Regions from separate parts of the Priestia sp. YIM B13552 genome, predicted to be linked through region 2. Evidence: riboswitches for the same ligand, from Rfam matches in the RefSeq annotation. Region 2 holds a riboswitch; the other holds the start of a gene.
The links. Region 2 has a riboswitch for S-adenosylmethionine ahead of ACFX40_RS15130 (Na+/H+ antiporter NhaC family protein). Riboswitches for the same ligand answer to the same signal wherever they lie in the genome.
Positions count from the first base shown of each region.

Region 1: another riboswitch for S-adenosylmethionine. It lies ahead of ACFX40_RS02875 (hypothetical protein); the one in region 2 lies ahead of ACFX40_RS15130 (Na+/H+ antiporter NhaC family protein).

Region 1 covers NZ_JBHZOU010000001.1:562,665-570,465, forward strand. Annotated here, with positions in the region: gene ACFX40_RS02835 (NCS2 family permease) at 1-70, shown strand, start outside; gene ACFX40_RS02840 (hypothetical protein) at 102-296, opposite strand; gene ACFX40_RS02845 (MFS transporter) at 471-1,640, shown strand; gene ACFX40_RS02850 (hypothetical protein) at 1,664-1,894, shown strand; gene ACFX40_RS02855 (GNAT family N-acetyltransferase) at 1,940-2,386, opposite strand; gene ACFX40_RS02860 (CotG/ExsB N-terminal domain-containing protein) at 2,500-2,895, shown strand; gene ACFX40_RS02865 (VOC family protein) at 3,043-3,840, shown strand; gene ACFX40_RS02870 (M20/M25/M40 family metallo-hydrolase) at 3,859-5,472, opposite strand; gene ACFX40_RS02875 (hypothetical protein) at 5,942-6,184, opposite strand; SAM riboswitch class I at 6,252-6,353, opposite strand; gene ACFX40_RS02880 (M20 peptidase aminoacylase family protein) at 6,417-7,571, opposite strand; gene ACFX40_RS02885 (GNAT family N-acetyltransferase) at 7,612-7,801, opposite strand, start outside.
Region 2 covers NZ_JBHZOU010000003.1:591,208-599,008, reverse strand. Annotated here, with positions in the region: gene ACFX40_RS15155 (spore germination protein) at 1-952, shown strand, start outside; gene ACFX40_RS15150 (Ger(x)C family spore germination protein) at 936-2,147, shown strand; gene ACFX40_RS15145 (YtoQ family protein) at 2,300-2,740, opposite strand; gene ACFX40_RS15140 (ABC transporter ATP-binding protein) at 2,911-3,822, shown strand; gene ACFX40_RS15135 (ABC transporter permease) at 3,815-4,582, shown strand; SAM riboswitch class I at 4,684-4,790, shown strand; gene ACFX40_RS15130 (Na+/H+ antiporter NhaC family protein) at 4,876-6,186, shown strand; gene ACFX40_RS15125 (hypothetical protein) at 6,226-6,354, opposite strand; gene ACFX40_RS15120 (LacI family DNA-binding transcriptional regulator) at 6,479-7,438, shown strand; gene ACFX40_RS15115 (transcriptional regulator SplA domain-containing protein) at 7,524-7,772, shown strand.

The sequences.
Region 1 (7,801 bases), on a different contig from region 2:
ACAAGTTCATCCGCTTGTGTATGTCTTTGCTGTTTTATTTCTCTATCAGCTCATCTTTTTACCGCATTAAAAAAGCTTGGAGATTTCTCTCCAAGCTTTTTTTATTGAAAGTGATTGTTATTTTCTTTTGTTTGATAAAGATAATTTTCCACATAGATTTGTTCTGCATCAGAAGCATTCTTTATTCCTTCTGCTGGATCTAACTCGATACTTCTCTTTTTAGCTATATAGTCCACTAGCGCCCCAAATCCTAAAAGACCGCCTATGATCCCAGCAAATACAATCCATATTGGCAATCGCTTCACGTCCCTTTTCTTTTAATTGTATCATCCTCAGCACAACAGGTAAATATTAACATAGTTATCCATTTGTAAATAAAACGTTTTTTACCAAATATACGTAAAAAACTTCTTTGTATTTGGTATACTAAACTCACGGCATGTTCTACAGAGAAAGGGGCTTAATTGCATATGAACAAACAGCTTGGAACATTAATGTTTGTTATTTTTATGGTATTTGTCGGCTTTGGAGTGATCATCCCCATCGTACCTGAAGTTATTCGTGCCACGGGTGCAAGCACGGCCAATTTAGGAATACTAATGGCTAGCTATTCGATCGCATCTTTTATTACTGCACCTTTTTGGGGGAAGCTTTCCGATATAAAAGGCCGGCGTCCCATCTTACTTTGGGGCTTACTCGGCTTTAGCGCAAGCTTTTTTCTTTTTTCGGTGGCAGAAAACTCTCTGACTTTAATGTATACGTCGCGCATCATCGGAGGTTTGTTCGCAGGAGCTGTTATTCCTTGTGCTTTTGCATATGCTTCTGATAGTACAGATGAAGAAAACCGCACGAAAGCAATGGGACTGTTAGGAATGTCGATTGGCTTAGGCTTTATTTTTGGACCGGCATTAGGCGGCGTCCTTTCATCTTTCGGCTTGTTTTTCCCCTTCGTTATCTCTGGTATCTTGTCACTGATTATGACAGCGTTCTCATTCTTTACGTTAAAAGAATCTTTACGAAAAGAATCTGCTGATAAAGTACAGACATCGAGATGGCATGACTTCACGTCAGATTTTCAAGGAGCTATGAAGTATTTATATGTTCTTTCATTTTTAGCGACTTTTACGCTCGCTGGTTTAGAAGCTACTTTTCAATTTTTTCAAATAGCGAAAATCAATGCTACTCCTACGACAATCGGATGGATGTTTATGGCGAGCGGTTTAACTCAAGCGCTGATTCAAGGCGGTGTGCTGCAGCGATTTAAAAAAGGAAATGAAAAAAAGCTGATGGCCATTGGCTTATTGGTTTCAGCAATAGGATTTACGTCTATTTTGTTATCTTCTAGTGCCGTTAATGCTACCTTATTTTTGTGCATATTTACAGCAGGTAATGCCCTTATTCGTCCTTGTGTCCTCTCATTAATTACAATGAGAACCAAAGTAGGATATGGCTCTGCTTCGGGGTTAACCGCCTCAATGGATAGCTTAGGGCGTATTTTTGGGCCTCTGCTTGGTGCATTTGCCTTTAAACTCAATATGACGCTGCCTTTTATTATTGGAGCGGTTGTCACTTTAGCTGCTTTACTGCTGATTCAGCGCCATACAGCTCTAGATTATTCTGAGCAAACACTCTCATCGTAGAGGCTGGGACAATATTATTTTAGTTGAAAGAAGATCCGAACGATGAATCGAGATTCTTGCTGGAGAATCCAACGCGTTCGGATTTTTTTATTGTTATGAGTATGCTAGCTGTGTTGATTGAACAGCAAGACGGAGACTCCTTCGGGATAAGCGGAAGAGAGGAGACCCCGCAGGAGCGGAAGCAACGAGAAGGCGCAGCGCCCGCCCGCGGAAAGCGAAGTCTTGCAGGAAAATCAACAGCCGATTTCTACTAGCTCATGTGGTTCATTTATTGTTCTTTGGATTAATTTAGCTATGTCTCAATCTCTTTTCATCGTTACTAACACAAGATTATCAGTAGCTGCAGTACGTTTTATAATTGAAAACTGATGAGCTTCGTATAGCTTAATCGCAGGTATATTTTTTTCGGCTGTAGACACCATACATTCACATTCAGAATATCTTTGAAGTACATGTATTAAAAGACGGCTTCCGATTCCTTTTCGAAAGTAATGAGGACGCACAACAAGGCGGCAAATCGTTAATCGCTCATTTTCTATTTCAAACGACAGCACTCCTGCTAGCTTACCTTCAATCATTTCTCCGATAAACACTTCCTTGCTTTTCATAATATCTTCTTTGCTTTCTGTAAGCTGAGGAATATCTGAAAAACCAATGAGCCTTGCTTCTTCTTGATAAGCTTCTATTTGCACAGCTACTATTTGAAGAGCAATATCCACTCTTTGATGTTCGAGGATTTGAAGCATGAAAACCACTCCATTTCTTTCACAAATTTAGACAAATTCCATGTTTTCACTATATCCAAACGCCTTCCTTGTACATATTGTATTATGTACCGAATTAGCCAGGAGGTGTTTATATGCATATCACTGCTGAAAGAATTAGAGAAGCAACAGAAGCGATTGCTTCTACTGAGCTTGAAACATTTATGTACCAAGAGCCAACTGCTCTTCACAGGCGCTCTCGTCGTCGTTCTACTCGCCGTTCTACTCGTCGTTCTACTCGCCGTTCTACTCGCCGTTCTACTCGTCGTTCTACTCGCCGTTCTACTCGTCGCACTACTCGCCGTTCTACTCGCCGTTCTACTCGCCGCACTACTCGCCGCACTACTCGTCGTTCTACTCGCCGTTCTACTCGTCGTTCTACTCGCCGTTCTAGCCGTCGCCGCTGTCGCTGCGGTTCACCTTGCTGCTCATATCCATGGTTTAACAAATCATTTGGCTGCTGCTATAAGGGGCATGGCTGTCGTCGCTAACTAAATCTAAAGCAAGTCGAGTTTAAAACATACGCGGCTTGCTTTTTTTAAGATTTTCATTTTACATAATCATTCGTTTTACTCCTCTTGAAAAGGAAAACAACGTATAATAATGGGAAAGAATCTCTCTTAAAAGGAGGCCTATCCATGCACTTATCTTTTGATCATCTTGTTCATTTTTCACCTGACCCTATTAAAGCTCAGAAAGAACTAAACAAATACGGAATACATGTCATTAAAGGCGGCATCCATGAAAAATGGGGCACTTTTAACACGTTGGCTTATTTTAACCTCAGCTATATTGAATGGCTTGGGCTTAGAGATATCGCGTTAGCTCAAAACGTTACAGATAATGACCTTATTCAGCAGCTTGTTAACGAACATACACCGGTTGGTCATTTTGGCCGATTTGCACTTCGTACAGATGATATGGATTTGCTGATAAAAGAGCTGGAAAACAAGAACGTCACTGTAAAAGGTCCTGTAGCGGGTTCTCGCCAAACCAATGATGGAGAAAGACTTCAATGGAAAATGTGTTTTATTGAAGCTGATCACGATTCCCTGCCTCTTCCTTTTTTTATTGAATGGGGTGAACCAGAAGAAAAACGCAAGCCAAAGCTAGCAGATCTTTCTTCTCACCAAGCTGGTCAGCTGCAGCTAAAAAATATTTACTGTGCTGTACATAACCTCGAAGAATCCATCAGCAAGTGGACGAAACTGCTGGACGTTCAGTCTGGCGAAAGCTACAAAGACTCTTTGCTTGATGCACGTTGTCAAAAACTATATGTCAATGGAGGAAACCTTATTTTTTGCAGCGGAACACAAGGTGTTGTCCATGATACATTAAAAAAAGTTGGAGAGCGTCCATTTTTGGTTGAATTGGATCACGCTCTAACACCGCAACAAATTACCGTACAAGGAGCTTCTTTTAAATTCAACAAATAAACATCCGCAGGCGGATGTTTATTTCTGCGCTTCTTTTATAGCTTGATAAATGAAATGAGGCAAAATTTCAAAGGAATACTGAACGTCTAATCTTTCGGTCCATTGATGCGCATCTCTTCCCAGCGGTCCAATGTTCAGCACCGGCATCTTCAGCTCCTCTAGCTCTTCTAGCGGGATATGATACCCTTTATTCCATAGCGGCATATTGGCTACTAATGTGTTAAATGTTTGAAGCGGATGCTGCAGGCTGGCATAGCTTAAATCCGAAATTCCGCCAAAATAACTTTGTTCAACTAGCTCCACTTGGAACTGCTCTTTGGCAGTTGCCTGTACGTTTGACAAAATCTCTTGTACAAAGGGGTCATCATGTGAACAAACGGCCGGATAAAAAGGCGGCGTAAAAAATAAGACCATCATCGGAGCTGCTTCTTTACATAAACCAACTAGAGAGTTTACTAAGTTAATGGTTTTATTTCTATCATCATCCTCTTGTGCCAAAAGTGCTGCTTCCATTTCTTGCACATATTTTTCACCGTGCTGTTTGACTGCATGAGTATAAAGTTCTTCATACGTCCATACGTTCACGTCAAGAGATGAACTCTCCATTCCCGCAGCGTACTGCCTAGCAGCTTTATTATAATGTTTTTTCACATTCAAAGCCGCTTTGTCAGCCGATTTCAACAGCAGATCTGTTACTTCTTTAAGAGAGCGGTTTAACATAAATAAATTAAATAAGACAACGGCAGAGTGCGGAACTTGAACTGAATACTCTTCTTTTAAATCTTTTTGTATCAGCACCGTAGGAGGTGGACTCGTTTCATCTCTTACTTTTTCGCAAAAATCAACGTTTAATTCTATTTCTTTTGTTAAATAAGAAGCTAGTAAATTAGCATTTAAACCAGCTAGCGGTTCCCCTACATGAGTTTCTTTTCCATAACACAAAAAGCTTGGCATGATCTTCCCAATCGATCCTGAGTACACATAGTTCGTTTGATCTCCAGGATAGCGGCTGAACACCGGTTCTGCATTTAGCATGAGAGAAAAATCCAGCTGATGTTTGCGGGCAAGTTCTAAAAGAACAGGCACTGCTTTTCTCATCCCAAGCGAATTTACTTCTTCATCCGGTACCGACAGCAGCAGGATGTTTCCGTCAAACTCTCCGTTGCATGCTCGTTCAACCATACTGATATGCAGGGCAATGCCTGCTTTCATGTCCATCGTTCCTCGGCCAAAAAGCCAGTCTCCTTTTATCATATCTTTTTGTACGTGCGCCGGAACTTGTTCCATATGGTTATAAAAAGTACTCGTTAATGTATCAGCGTGAAAAGCATCCTTTTTCCACTGTCCATAATCTTGTACATCCACTACATCGTAATGACTTACGAGTACAACTGTTTTATTCGTATTTTTCCCTTGAACAAAAGCTGTGACAATCGATCGTCCGTCTCCTGTTGAATGAAGCTCGACTTGCTCGTTTTTTTGAAAGTAAGGCAGCTTCAATAAATACGACGCTATCGATTCAGCCATTTCAACTTCTGCCATCGTTCCTGTCACGCTAGGTATAGAAACCAATTCGCTTACAAGTTTTTTTAACTGTTCTTTTGTTTGATACAAAGATGTTTTGTTCGACATACCCTTCATCTCTTTCCTTTTTCTAAATTTTCTATCAAACAAAACCATTCGTCAATCCCTTTGACAGAGACCCTTTCATTCTATCCCTATGTATCATAGTATGGCGCTGCCTTTACACACATGATAAAAAAAGAGTGCGCGGCTAGGGATAGCACCGCACACTCTTTTTTTACTTTTGGTCATCTTCTAAAAAGTCTAGGATACGATCAATAAGCTGTTCGCTTCCTGCATCGTTTCCGTGTTCAAGAGACATTTCCATTTCAATGCTCCTTTCATAAAATATTCTTGTTTTATAACATACCACAATTCATTTCGAATGTAACCTTTAATTTGTGTAAAAATTTCGACAATTTACGATCAATTTTAAAACCTAGTGAGTATTGATTATACCCACCAGATTCTTTGCTTGTCAAAAACCATGCTTTCTATTTAAAACCACTTAAAAAATAGAGGCGCGAGCAGACTTTTTCTATAAAAGACAGCCTACTCGCTCAAGCTTGGAACAGCATGATGAATAAATTTCTAGTTCATTTGCTTTTTGTACATCTTTAATATCTATGCCTACAGCATATGTACGAACATGGTTTTCGACCACAATTTCATAAAATGTTTCTAACTCACGATAAGCTACTTGATAATGCTTTCCTAATAATTTCACTGCTTCCTTTAATGCTTTCTCTCCTGTATGTGCTGCAACTGCTGTATGACTCATAAAACCCTCTCCTTTTAGAAAAATAAAAAAACTCATTTTGCTTTGATGCAAAATGAGTTTTTCACCCGTTTTATCACCCAAAGCACATGCTTTGCTGGTAGGAGCACCTTACATTCGTAGGTTGCTGTGGAGTCAAAGAGCCAGATCTCTCGTCCACTCGTGATAACTTTTTTAATTTAAAATTTATTTTATCAAACAATTTCATCCGCGTAAATAGAAAAATAAAAATATTTTAATTTTTTCGGTAATGGAATGAATTCAAAAAATGAAAACTGAGATTAGCAAAATAAGAAGCTGCTACAAGCAATGCCTCTTCATTTAATGAAAAAGAAGGATGGTGCCATTCATATTCTCCAGCTGTACCCATCCATACAAAAAATCCTGGTACATGCTGCTGATATACGGCAAAATCTTCTCCTCCAGGCGATTGTTCAGCTTCTACGACTTGGTAACTAAGATCCTCTGCCGCTTTAGTAGCCAGTTTTTCCAGCGTATCATCATTGTTGACTACAGGAAGATATGGATACCATTTAACGTCTACTGAAGCCCCGAAAGCTGCGCCAATCCCTTCAGCAGTTCGTTTCATAAGAGCCGGTATTTTTTCTCTTGCTTCTTCTTGAAAGGTACGCACCGTTCCTTCAAGCGTTACTTTGTCAGGAATGACGTTCCACGAGCTCCCTCCATGGATTTGAGTTATGCTGACAACAACATTTTGAAAGGGGCTGAGATTACGGCTGACAATGGTTTGTAAACTAGTAACAATTTGACCAGCAGCAGCAATCGGATCTATTGTTTTTTCAGGAATACCCGCGTGACCTCCTACTCCTTTGACGTCAATTTCAAAACGATCAACACTTGCCATTAAAGGTCCCGGTTTGATACCAATGGTTCCTACAGGAAGATCCGGTTTGTTATGCATCCCAAATATCGCTTCCACTCCTTCGAGCACACCTTTTTCAACTAGCATTTTTGCCCCAGAAGCCGTTTCTTCAGCTGGCTGAAAGATAAATCGAACCGTGCCGCAAAGCTCCTGCTGACGCTCTTTAAGAAGGATAGCTGCTCCGATTATAGAAGCCGTATGAAAATCATGACCGCACGCGTGCATAACACCGTTCACTTCAGAAGCAAATGGCAGATTGGTTTTTTCTTCAATTGGCAGCGCATCAATATCAGCTCGAATAGCGATAGTAGGTCCCGGCTTTCCTCCTACAATTTCTGCTACTGCCCCTACGTCTAATTGGAATGTATCCGCTATAGAAATATCATAGTGCTTTAACCACTTTTTAATACGTTTAGTTGTTTCATATTCTTTCATTGAAAGCTCTGGAAACCGGTGCAGCTCACGGCGTATGTCTATTAACTCGTTTAGTAGTAATTGATCTGTCATATTTATCACTCTTTCACATTTCTTAATTTGGATCACTTCTTTATCTTTTACGACAAAAGTGTACCTTATTGAATTTTTTATAAAGAAATACGGTCGTATAACCTTCTGCAAGGTGCTTTTCTTTAGCTTGAACATATCCTTTTCGTTCATACATCTCAACTAACCAAGGATGTTCTTTTGCTGTTCCTAAAGACACACCTGGTGATTTAAACATATTTTTTATTATCTCT
Region 2 (7,801 bases):
GATAATCACCATGATAGCAGGGGTAATCATGGTGAAATTAAGTCAACGCTTCCCTGAAAAAACCTTTTATCAATACAGCCAAGAAATTGTAGGGAAATGGATAGGCAAGTTATTTAGTTTCCTCATGATAGGTTATTTTTTGGCACTTGGTGGGTTTCATGCTCGTTCATTGGCAGAGGTAACTGGATATCTATTGTTGGAAGGAACCCCAAAATGGGCTATAATCATGCCATTTATGTGGGCAAGTCTCTATCTGATAAGAGGGGGAATAAATCCAATTGCCCGTATATTTGAAATTATATTACCTATTACCGTTATTCTTTTTTTACTTGTTGCCTTTATGAGTATCAAAATATTTGAAGTGGATAATCTGCGCCCGGTACTAGGTTCAGGTATTACGCCGGTGCTAAAAGGGATAAGGACAACAGCTCTTGCGTTTACTGGGCCTGAATTCATGCTTTTAATATTGGCATTCATGAAAGAACCAAACAAAGCAGTAAAAGCTGTACTAGTTGGTACTGCGATTCCTTTGCTTCTTTATGTTATTACCGTCGTGATGGTTATCGGAGCGTTCTCAGTGGATGGAGTGGTTACGAGAACGTGGCCTACGCTTGATTTAATAAGAAGTTATGAATTAACTGGGTTAATATTTGAACGCTTTGATTCCTTGTTGCTGGTGGTATGGATTATGCAAATGTTTACTTCTTTTAATGTTAACCATTACGCTGCTTCATTAGGACTGTCTCAGCTTTTTGGAAAAAATATCCACACATTTATGTATGGTGTGCTTCCGGTTATTTATCTCATTTCCATGATCCCTAGAAATATCAATGATGTATTTAAATTAGGAGATATGGTTGGTAATGCTGCCCTGATTTTATTTGGCTTTTTACCCGTACTGCTTCTTATCATTTCAAAAATAAAGGGGAGAAAGTATGAGACAAGCCTCTAATCACGTACGGTTCTTCTTATCGGTTTTGCTTTCTGTTTTTTTGCTTTTTCCTCTGGCGGGCTGCTGGAGCAGTCATGAAATTGAAGAACGAAGTTTAGGAGTAGGTATGGCTCTTGATAAAGCTAACAAGTCCATGACTGAAAAAGAATTTGATGAACAAGAAGAGTATCCCAAAAGGAACTTGATTACGTCAACCTACCAACTGATCACCCCGCAAGTGGCAAGTTCAACAACTGTCCAAGGAGGACCTCAGCAGAAGGCCTACGTGAATATGGCTGAAACGGGAGATTCTATTCATCAAATGACCCGTGAATTATCATTGAGAAGAGAGACTTCGATTGCCAGCCAACATCTAAAAGTAATTATTATTGGCGAGGCTCTTGCGAGAACGTATAGTTTAGGAAAATTAGTGAATGAGTTTCTTCGTGATAATGAGATTAGACCAAGCTGTCTTGTACTTATTAGTAAAGGGAGAGCTAGGGACGGGCTAGAATCGAAGACAGCAGGAGAAATCCCGGCATTTCGTTTGGCTGGAATGGTGGAAAATGCATATCGAACAACGAGAATTTTACCTCCCACGTCGCTCATTAAATTAGAGAGCAATATTGAATCAGGGACTAGTTTTCTATTGCAAAATGTATTATCGGCAAATGGGGAAATCAAATTTGCTGGTGCTGCCATAATTAAAGGGAAAACAAACAAAATGATCGGTTTTTTGAATGAAGAAGAACTAGATGGTCTGACTTGGATCACAGGAAAAGGGAAAGGCGGGCTAGTGAAAAGCTTTGATAAAAAGACCGGTCAGCTGATTGTATACGAAATAGAATCCATGAAAAGTCATATTGAACCTCATGTTAAAGGAAATAGCATCTCCTTCGATGTGCATATTGAATCCGAGGGGAGGCTATCTGAAAATTGGGTGGTCTCAGGAAATCCTTTAAAAAATCAATTTTTACAGAAGGTGCAAAAAAACTCAGAAAAAAAAGTGGAGCACCTCGTAAAAAACACGGTAGAAAAAATGCAAAAAGAATATAAAGTCGATGTGGCCGGGTTCGGAAATCAATTGAGAATTAAAAGGCCCAGAGTATGGATGAGGGTTAAAGACAATTGGGATCAAACATTTAGTGAAGTTCCAATTAACTATGATGTAAAATTAATGATTAAAGATTATGGAACGTCAGGATCAAAAAAGTGAGCAGCTAAGTACAATTTGGCTTGTTTTGATGTTGGAAATGAAAGAAACTAAAAGGAATAGCCTTAGAGCTTGCTAAAAAATATTCCCCCCAGTAAGGAGCTTGAGGGATAAATGAAGAATAAGAGCTGTCCAGAACCGACAGCTCTTATTTGCTATTCAAAAATATAAGCTAATGCTTGAAGAGCCTGTTCTGGCGTTTCGACTACAACTTGGGCTTTATTTGACAGTTCTTTAAGCGGATGGTGCAGTTTTTCAGGGCGAACCAAAATTAGCGGTTTATCTAATGCAATGGCTGTCGCCGCATCCATTGCGCTGTTCCACTGCTTGTATTTTTCGCCAAATAAAGCAATAACCACATCAGATTTTTTAAGGAGTACTTGCGTACGTAAATTATTAATTTGAGAAGCAGCTTCATCTTTTAAGACAGCGTTAGGCTGTTTTCCTAAAATTTCTTCTCCAATGTTGTCGGAGCGGTCATGGTCTGTCATGGGACCGACAAAGGTAAGGGGAAGGTTTAATTGTTCTGCTTGGTTTTTAATTTCGTCTCGCCAGTTATCGTGAATTTGCCCGGCAAGGTATACGGTTAAGTTCATTATGTAGAAGTCCTCCTCTAACTAAGATTTGTTTTATTTTATCAAATGTAAGCGGATAATACGAATGATTTGAATGGGCTGCTTTTCCAAAAATAAGGTTATAGTAGACAAATAGTTAAAAAAGAGAAACAATAGAAGGCGTATTGCTAATTAAAGAAAGGATGTACATGATGACAGAAACAGTGCTACAAGTAGATCATGTCAGTAAAGTAATTGGGAAGAAAACCATTTTGCATGATGTATCCTTATCGGTTGAGCGCGGTGAGATTTTTGGATTGCTTGGTCCAAACGGATCTGGAAAGACAACGCTAATTCGTACCGTCGTAGGACTCATTAAAGAAACAAAAGGGACAATTACCGTCAATGGGTTTCCTTTAAAGGAACAGTTTACATCAGCTATGAAATCAATTGGCGCGATTATTGAGAACCCTGAGTTTTATGATTATCTGACGGGCTATCAAAATTTAAAACACTTTGCGAATATGCATGAAGGGATCACATCAGAACGCTTGGATGAAGTGATTACTTTAGTAAAGCTTGAAAACAGCATTCATGCAAAAGTGAAGACGTATTCTCTTGGGATGAGACAGCGTTTAGGAGTAGCTCAAGCTATTTTACATAAGCCTGCATTGCTTTTACTAGACGAGCCAACCAATGGTCTAGATCCAGCGGGAATGAGAGAATTTCGTACATATTTACAAACGCTTTGCAGGGAAGAAGGAATTTCAATTTTAATCGCGAGCCACTTATTAAAAGAAGTAGAAGCATTATGTGATCGCGTTGGCATTATTCAAGACGGTGAGTTAAAAGCCGTTCAAGATTTATCTCCAAATCGTCAAGATCAAGGAATGTACGTAGAATTTGAAGTGTCTGATGCGCAAAAAGCAGCGGATCTTTTATCACAACAATTTGAAGTAACGATGAGATCACATAGTATCGACGTGGCGATTGTAAAAGAGCAAATTCCAGCTGTGAATAAAAAATTAGTGGACAGCGATATTTTAGTCTACCAAATTACCCCTGTGTATGAGACGCTTGAAGATTCGTTTATGTCCGTTACGGAAGGAGAGCACCATGCTTAAGCTAATTCAAAATGAACACATGAAATGGTTTCACAAAAGAAGTACAAAAATCACGTTTATTACAATCGGCATTTTAACTCTTTGTATGGCTCTGTTAATGAAGAAAGTAGCAAACAGTGCAGGAACAGAAGACAATATTTTGAACTTCCTGTCATTTAGTTCAGGTATGCTGATTCTCGTTCAATTTTTCGCGCTTGCTGTTGGAGGGTCAATGGTTGCAAAAGAGTTTGAAGCAGGTACCATTAAGCTTCTCTTAATTCGCCCTGCTAGACGTTCAACGATTTTAGCATCCAAGTACCTAACTCTCATTTTAATTAGCTTATATTATTTACTGAGCTATTTGCTTTTTTCATTTGTATGGGGAGCATTGTTCTTTGGCTTTACCAGTCTAGAAGGAGATGCACAGCTGCTTAAAAACATTACGCTTACGTATGACAGTGCGTATATGGAAACGTTTATGATGATGACGTTTGCATTCATGCTGTCGTCTTTATTTAGAAACAGCGCGCTTGCTTCCAGTCTAGCTATTGTCGTAAGTATCGGCGCGAAAGCTGTAACAGGACTGGTATCAGAGCTAGGTTTATGGTGGGGGAAATTTTTATTATTTGCCAACACGAACTTTGTGCAGTATATGGACGGAATGAAGCCGTTGTTTGACGGCATGACGATTCCATTTTCCATTTTCATCTTAGTTGCCCATTTTGTCTTCTTTATGGGCGTAGCTTGGGCAGCGTTTTTAAAACGAGACGTAGCTAATTGATGTGAGAATTTTCGCACTATATATTTTTCTAAAATAGCATTTGACAATTAAATAAAAAGAGATTACAGTAGTGAAAGACTATTTTTAAAACAACTATAAACTTCTTATCAAGAGAGACGGAGGGACTGGCCCTATGATGTCTCGGCAACTGGCTGTACGCAGTGCGGTGCCAAATCCAGCAGACGATGTTTCGTTTGGAAGATGAGAAGGGTAATCTTATGATACAAATAAGAGACCTCTTCTTATCAATAAGAAGAGGTCTTTTTTTATTACGTAAACAAGAGGTGTTAAGAATGGAACAACAAAAAGGAAACGGCTGGGCGCTGTTACCGCTGGGCGTCTTTTTAGTCCTGTTTGTCGGATCAGGAATTATAACGGGAGATTTTTATAAGCTTCCTGTATTAGTAGCCATTATTATTGCAGCCATTGTGGCCCTGGCTATGAATCGTAAAGATTCACTTAATGTAAAAGTGGAGCGTTTTGCTAAAGGAGCAGGGCATCCTGATATCATTATTATGGTGCTTATTTTTATTTTAGCAGGTGCTTTTTCTCAAGTTGCTAAAGGCATGGGAGCTGTTGATTCAACGGTAAACTTAGCTCTGTCTGTGCTTCCGCAAAGCTTAGTGGTAGTCGGAATCTTTGTTATTGGCGCATTCATTTCAATTTCGATGGGAACGTCAATGGGAACAATCGCTGCGCTAGGGCCTATCGCTGTAGGAATCAGTGAGCAAGCGCATGTATCCATTACATTAGCAATTGCTGCCGTTGTTGGTGGTGCAATGTTTGGAGATAATTTATCCGTAATCTCTGATACGACCATTGCAGCAGTTCGTACGCAAAAAACAAATATGTCAGATAAATTAAAAGTAAACTTTTTTATTGTCCTTCCTGCAGCGATTGTTACGGTAATTTTATTGCTTGTAATGACGCTAGGCAATACGTCATCAGTAGAAATTAAAGATTTTAGCTGGTTTAAAATCTTGCCTTATGTCGGCGTACTGGTTGCTGCCATATTTGGTGCAAACGTATTAAGTATTTTAACTGGAGGAATTGTGCTAGCCGGCGTGATTGGATTAGCTGACGGAAGCTACACGCTTTCTTCTCTTGCTAAAACTGTGACAGAAGGTATTGGCGGAATGTCAGAGTTAATTATTTTATCTCTGCTAATCGGCGGAATGGTTGAGCTTATTCGCTATAACGGCGGTATTCAGTTCTTATTGAATTTATTAACACGACGCATTCAAACAAAAAAAGGCGGCGAATTCAGCATCGCTGGACTAGTAAGTTTAACTAATTTAGCGACGGCTAATAACACGATTTCAATTATTACAGCAGGTCCGTTAGCAAAAGAAATCTCTGATAAATATTCAATTGATAATCGTAAATCAGCCAGTCTGCTTGACTTGTTTTCATGCAGCGTTCAAGGGCTTATCCCTTACGGCGCACAAATGCTTCTCGCAGCAGGATTTGCTAAAGTTTCACCGATTGAGATTATTCCATTTACATTCTACCCAATGTTAACAGCGGTTTGCGGGGTCATTGCAATTGTAATTGGATTTCCTCGTTTAAATAAAAAGTCAAAGTCATCTAAAGAAGCTGCGTAATATCAAACCCTTAAAAAGAATGTTCTTTTTAAGGGTTTTTTACTGTTTAAAAAAATCAGTCGGCTTTTCATCATCTAACTCCTTCCAAAGCGTCTCGTTCTGTTTAAGTGCATAAGCCGCTCCTCCAATTTCAATCCCGCATAATAAAATGAATAATAAAATACCCATGAAATGACCTCCTTACGTAAATGAATAAAAACACGATGGTAACGGGTTTAGCTTCTTGCTGTTTCACTTTATAATGAGAATAAAGTATGAAACGCGTTTCAGCGCAAGAGAAAAAGGTGAAAACATGACAAATATCCGAGATATCGCAAAAAAAGCTGGTGTATCTGTTTCGACTGTATCCCGGGTGCTAAATCATCATCCGTATGTAAAAGAAGAAAAACGCCGGCTGGTAGAGCAGGTTATTCACGAACTTAATTATGAACAAAACATTAATGCCGTTCACTTATCAAAAGGGAAAACAAATATGATTGCCGTCGTCTTGCCTTTTATTAATCATCCGTATTTTAGTCTGCTTTTAGAAGGAGTGGCATCTCAAGCGTTAGAAAAGCAGTATCAGCTTGTTATTTGTCAAACGAACTATGATGTAAAAAAAGAAGAAGAAGCGCTTCATATGCTGAAAACAAAGCAAGTTGATGGAGTGATTATTTGTTCTAGAGCAAGCAGCTGGAGCACGATTGAATATTATCAGCAGTACGGACCGATAGCCGTGTGCGAAAACGTACAGAATCGTTCTATTCGCTCCGTATACGTTGATCATTATGCAGCTTTTAAACAGGCGCTTATGTATTTAAAAGAAAAAGGATATACGGATATTGGCTACTGTATTGGAAGAATGACGGGTACGAATAGTCAACAGCGGCAACAAGCATACAAAGAATATGTAGAAAGAATAAATCAGCCTTATCATCCGGAATGGGTTTTTCAAGGCTGTTTGAACGTGACAGATGGTGAAAAAGTGGTGGAAAAATTAGTGCAGATGAAAAATCGGCCTCAGGCGCTTTTAGTAACAAACGATCAAGTAGCTATCGGAATAAAAGCTCAGTGCGAACAAGCGGGTATTTCAGTTCCTGGTGAGTTAGCTATCATTGGTTTTGATAATCATCCGCTTTCTTCTTATTTACAAATAACAACGATCGAACTTCCTCTTAAGGAAATGGGAGAAACGCTTTTTACATTAGTGGGAAGCAAGGCTCCTCAGAAAATTGAGCTCCCTTTTCGGTTTATTGAGCGTAAAAGCGTATGAATTTTTGATGGTGCCATGAGGTGTTTTTACCGGATAAAATGAGCAAAAGCGGACATCATACGAGTAAAGAAAGAAGAAAAGGATGATGATCGTGGAGAAAAAAGAATATCAAGTGGGAGATCAAGTATTTGTTATTTACCGAAATCCTCATACGGCAAACGTTGCGAATATTAATCAAGCTGAAATTGTTGAACATCCCGAAAACAAAGGTGAAAAGGCGCTGTTTTTACATGAGTCTTACCATTTGTTAGCTGAAGATGATGCCGTATATTCAACGTATGAAGAAGCTGAAAAAATGTATAATAAGATATTTGATTATGAACAATATGACTGATGCAAGGCTCTCTTAAACGGAGAGTCTTT